2 regions of the Exiguobacterium artemiae 7-3 genome follow, and region 2 is predicted to be linked to the other one. Evidence: a T-box and tRNA genes for the amino acid it is inferred to sense, from the RefSeq annotation. Region 2 holds a T-box; the other holds one or more tRNA genes.
What was found. The T-box of region 2 lies ahead of alaS (alanine--tRNA ligase). A T-box ahead of a tRNA ligase gene usually reads a tRNA of that ligase, here a tRNA-Ala.
Positions count from the first base shown of each region.

Region 1 (2,470 bases), 720 kb from region 2:
GATCATTGCCGAAGACTTTCATTGCGAGCAGTTGTGTTTCCGGTGCAACACCTTTAATGCCACCGTTCGTCTCATCGCCGTTGGCACCAACCGTACCGGCAACGTGCATCCCGTGCATCGAAGCGCCTGCTCCGAGGTCACGGATTTCGCTGTCATGATCGGCGTAGTTATAACCGTACGGGACTTTTTCCGTAAAGTAGTTTCCTTTTAAGCCTTTTGACGATTTAAAGCTCTCGACTTTTGAAGACGTCAAATCAACTTTTGTCTCCGGACTAAGGACCATGTCCTTGTGCGTCGGGTCAATTCCCGTATCGATGACGGCAACGATTGTTCCTTCACCTTTATAGCCGTAGTCCTGCCATGTTTCCTTCGCATTGACCATGTCTTTGCTGTGCAACATGTTTGGTGTCGCGCCTTTTTCAACTTCTGGACGCGCATATTCGTGTGCAATATGTACATTTTTGATGCCGCTTAATTTCTTCAACTCTTTGATTTCACCGTATTTGACTTCGCCGCTGAAACCGTTCAAGACAGTTGTGAAACTTTCTTTATACGAAACAGAAATATCTTTTTGGGCAATCGCTGCTTTGACTTCTTTTTGTTTATTGACGATTTGATTCTTAAGAATAATTTTTTCCGTGTTGCTTAACGTGCTGTAACGCTTATTTTGTGCTTGTGCATGTTCAATCGCTGCTTTTTGATCGAGCTCGACGACAATCCGTACTTTTTCGTTTTGACTGTATGACTTTTCTTGACCCGCTTTTTTCAGTGAGAGTGCTTGTGGCTTTTGTACATCCACTTTTTGTGATGACACGTGTCCCTCAGCATGAACTAGGCTGGAAGATGTCATGAGGGCAGCTGCCATCAGAGCAATCTTCTTTTTCTTCATTCTTTTTCCTCTTTTCCAAAAATGTAATGTGGAGCAAAAACGTATTAAACGAAAATTCTGTATTTTTAGTTTAATTAACTTTCGCTTAATATACAATTTAAATTTGGTGCTTTTTAAAAGTATTTGTTTGTTTATTACATCACAAAAGGTATAAATCCTTATATTTCCTTATCTATTTCTTACAGGTAAATAAAAAAGGACATAAAAAAACCTTGGTTTCCCAAGGTTTCGGCAGGTAAAGCGATATGGAGACTATCGGGCTCGAACCGACGACCTTTTGGCTGCCAGCCAAACGCTCTCCCAGCTGAGCTAAGCCCCCGTGTGTTTCTATTACGAGTATAACCACTTCTGTTCATTTTTTCAATATAAAATTAGACCGCTTACAAAAAAAAGCTTTTCCTGCCATCACGGCAAGAAAAAGCTTCTTCTTTTTACTTATTTAACTCACGCATCAGATCTGCCTGTCGTTCCAGTTCCGCCTGTTGCTCGAGAATCAGCACTTTTTTATACGTCCGTGCCGAGATGATGATACTGATTTCATACAGGACGAACAACGGAACAGAAATCATCAAATGCGATGTGATGTCGGGCGGTGAGATCAACGCCGCGATCACGAACAGCGCAAAATACGCATACTTCCGATTCTTCCGCATGAAGAACGGCGTCACGAGTCCGAGCCGTGTCAAAAACATCGTCACGACCGGTAACTGAAACAACAGACCAAACGGAATCGTCAACCGGATCAGGAAACTGAAATAGTTCTCGACCCCGATGACCTGTTCAATCCCAAGCTCTTGTCCGAGTTCCGTTGATACTTCCAGTAAAAACGGCAACAGCCAAAAATAAGAAAACGAAACGCCCGCGAGGAATAAGAAAAACGTCACGGGAATGTACGTCAACGTCGCTTTTTGTTCTTGGTCGTGCAGACCGGGACGGATGAACGCCCAAAGCTGGTACATCCAAAACGGGGACGCCAAGACGATTGCGATGATGAACGCAAGATTCAGATATAACATCAGCGGATCAACGACGTTAAACGCATTTAAACCGATTCCGAGTTCCTTTAAGTCGGCCTGTAAGAAACGGACGAGCGGCCGGACGAGCGGAAAGGCTGCGATAAACATGACTACCACGATGATGAGCGACCAGATGATCCGCTTACGCAGTTCATCTAAGTGCGATGTCACACTCTGTTCTTGATCGATCGCCATGATTCACTCACTTCTCTTTCATTTCGTCCTTTTTGTCCTTATCATCTTCCATGATGCCATGTGTCGCACTCTTGAACTCTTTTAACGTTTGACCGGCCGCGCGGCCGAGTTCCGGTAATTTCTTCGGTCCGAAGATGATGAGGGCGACGACACCGATCAAGGCGATGCTTGCCGGTCCAATACCAAGTGTTAACGGGATTAAGTTTTCCATTATGATTTCACTCCTTCAGCTGATTGCGAATAATGCTTCATGAAATAGACGAGCGACTGCAGCTCGATTGACAGATCGATGTGATGCACCCGGACATGGGCCGGTACATTCAACCGGGCCGGTGTAAAGTTCAGAATGCCGGTCACACCGTACTCAACT
Region 1 covers NZ_KK211190.1:271,948-274,417, reverse strand. The annotation lists gene P402_RS0102460 (S8 family serine peptidase) at 1-889, opposite strand, end outside; tRNA gene P402_RS0102455 (tRNA-Ala) at 1,136-1,208, opposite strand; gene tatC (twin-arginine translocase subunit TatC) at 1,321-2,100, opposite strand; gene P402_RS0102445 (twin-arginine translocase TatA/TatE family subunit) at 2,108-2,311, opposite strand; gene P402_RS0102440 (redox-sensing transcriptional repressor Rex) at 2,311-2,470, opposite strand, start outside.
Region 1: it has a tRNA-Ala gene. The T-box ahead of alaS (alanine--tRNA ligase) is inferred to sense a tRNA for this amino acid. The anticodon was not compared.

Region 2 (2,470 bases):
TTTCCGTTGTTCATCCATTGCCCGTTTAAATCCTTCTTCATCAACAGACATCTGATGATCTTCTGCATATTCAACCGTCAATTCGAGCGGGAAACCATACGTATCATACAAACGGAAGGCATCTTCTCCACTGATGACATGTTCGCCGTTACTCTTCGCTGCTTGTGCCACAGTGTTTAAGATAGCAAGACCGTCATGTAACGTCTCGTGGAATCGTTCTTCCTCGTTTTTGATGACACGTTTGATGAAATCTGCTTTTTCTGGAACTTGTGGGTAGAAATCGACCATGACGCTACCGACTGTATCCACAAGTTCGTACATGAACGGACGTTCGATCCCGAGCATTTTTGCGTAACGAACAGCACGACGAAGCAGGCGGCGTAAGACATAACCGCGTCCTTCGTTCGAAGGCAGCGCACCGTCTCCGATTGCAAAGGCAACTGTCCGGATGTGGTCAGCAATGACTTTGAACGCAACATCCAGTTTTGAATCTTCGCGGTAAAGTTTACCGCTGAGTTCTTCTGTCTTATGGATGATCGGCATGAACAGGTCCGTGTCAAAGTTCGTCGGCACATCTTGCATGACGCTCGCCATCCGCTCAAGACCCATCCCGGTATCGATGTTTTTACGCGGTAACTCCGTGTAATTGCCGTGTCCATCATGGTTATACTGACTGAACACGATGTTCCAGATTTCGAGATACCGTTCGTTCTCGCCACCCGGATACAATTCGGAATCGTTCGGATCGTCGCCGAAAGCCGGTCCGCGGTCGAAGAAAATCTCTGTGTTCGGACCTGAAGGACCCTCACCAATTTCCCAGAAGTTATCTTCCAGTGGAATAATGCGTTCAGCCGGCACACCAAGTTCGAGCCAGATTTGACGTGCTGCATCGTCTTCCGGGTGAATCGTCACGGAAAGGCGGTCCGGATCAAGTCCATACCACTCGTCACTCGTCAATAGTTCCCAGCCCCATTTGATCGCATCTTCGCGGAAATAATCGCCAACAGAAAAGTTTCCAAGCATTTCAAAGAACGTATGGTGACGTGCTGTCTTCCCGACGTTTTCGATATCGTTCGTCCGGATGGATTTCTGCGCGTTGACAATCCGTGGATTTTGCGGAATGACTCGTCCATCAAAATATTTTTTTAACGTAGCGACACCCGAGTTGATCCACAGTAATGTTGGATCTTCAATCGGAACAAGGGATGCGCTTGGTTCGATTGCATGTCCTTTAGATTGGAAAAAGTCGAGATACATCTGACGGATTTGTGCACCCGTCAACGGTTTTAATGGTTTCATCGAAAATACCCCCATTGATTAATTTATCCTGAACGCAAAAAAACGATACATTCATCCCTGAAAAGGGACGAAAGCATCGCTTTCGTGGTACCACCCTCGTTCGTAAAGACATGTGCTCTCTTTACCTCGAAAAATCCGTTAACGGAGATTACCCGCAAGTGTTTGCACTCGACTCCGGAAGGAGCTTCAATCGAATCGTCACGAAGATGGTTACAGCAGATCCATCTCTCTCTGGTCATGAAGATTGCGACTTACTTATCTTCCATCAACGTTTTGCGTCCATTCATCTACCGTGATTATTACCTATCTGGTGCATTCAGTCAAGTCTTTGTCATACCGCCGAGTCTTTCAATAAGCCGTGTCCGCCGACGTGGTTCTTCCTCTTGCGAAGCTTTATAAAAGGCACGGGGATCTCCGAACAACAACAAACTGGCTTTCGCCCGTGTGACAGCCGTATAGATGAGATTGCGGGAATGTTTGAAGGCCCCGGTGAAAAAGACCGGCATCAGGACAATCGGAAACTCCGATCCTTGCGCTTTATGGATTGTAATCGCATAGGCATGCGTGAATTGATCCCATTCACTGCGGTTGTATTCGACTTCCGTCTGATCAAACCGGGCAATGATTTTATCCACCTTGTCGACATTTTCCTTCGCAAAAAAAATGTTAACGATTTCGCCGATATCTCCGTTATAGACATTTTCTTCCGCATTGTTAACGAGCTGAAGAATTTTATCTCCACTCCTGTAAATTCGCGTTCCCTGTTTGACTTCCCGTTTTTTAGGAGCTTCCGGATTATAGACCTGTTGCAGGACGATGTTCAATTCATCAATCCCTACCTGTCCACGATACGTCGGCGCCAGGATTTGAACGTCAAACTTCGAATACCCTTTCGCCAACGCTTTTTCCGCAAAGGCGGCGATGCCGCGTAACGACTCCTGCGGGGCGAGCGAATAAAACCGCCGGTCGGATAACGGTGAAAGCAAGTCAGCTGACGTGACCCGATTTTTCAAATCGTGAGCCAGTCGAAGAATCGAGGAATCTTCGGCTTGCCGGTGAACGACATTGAGCCGAACGACCGGAATGCCGTCTGTGTCCATTAAATCAGCCAGGACTTGTCCCGGACCGACCGACGGCAGTTGATCACGGTCGCCGACAAATAAAATCTTCA
Region 2 covers NZ_KK211190.1:992,077-994,546, reverse strand. The annotation lists gene alaS (alanine--tRNA ligase) at 1-1,299, opposite strand, end outside; T-box leader at 1,360-1,577, opposite strand; gene recD2 (SF1B family DNA helicase RecD2) at 1,620-2,470, opposite strand, start outside.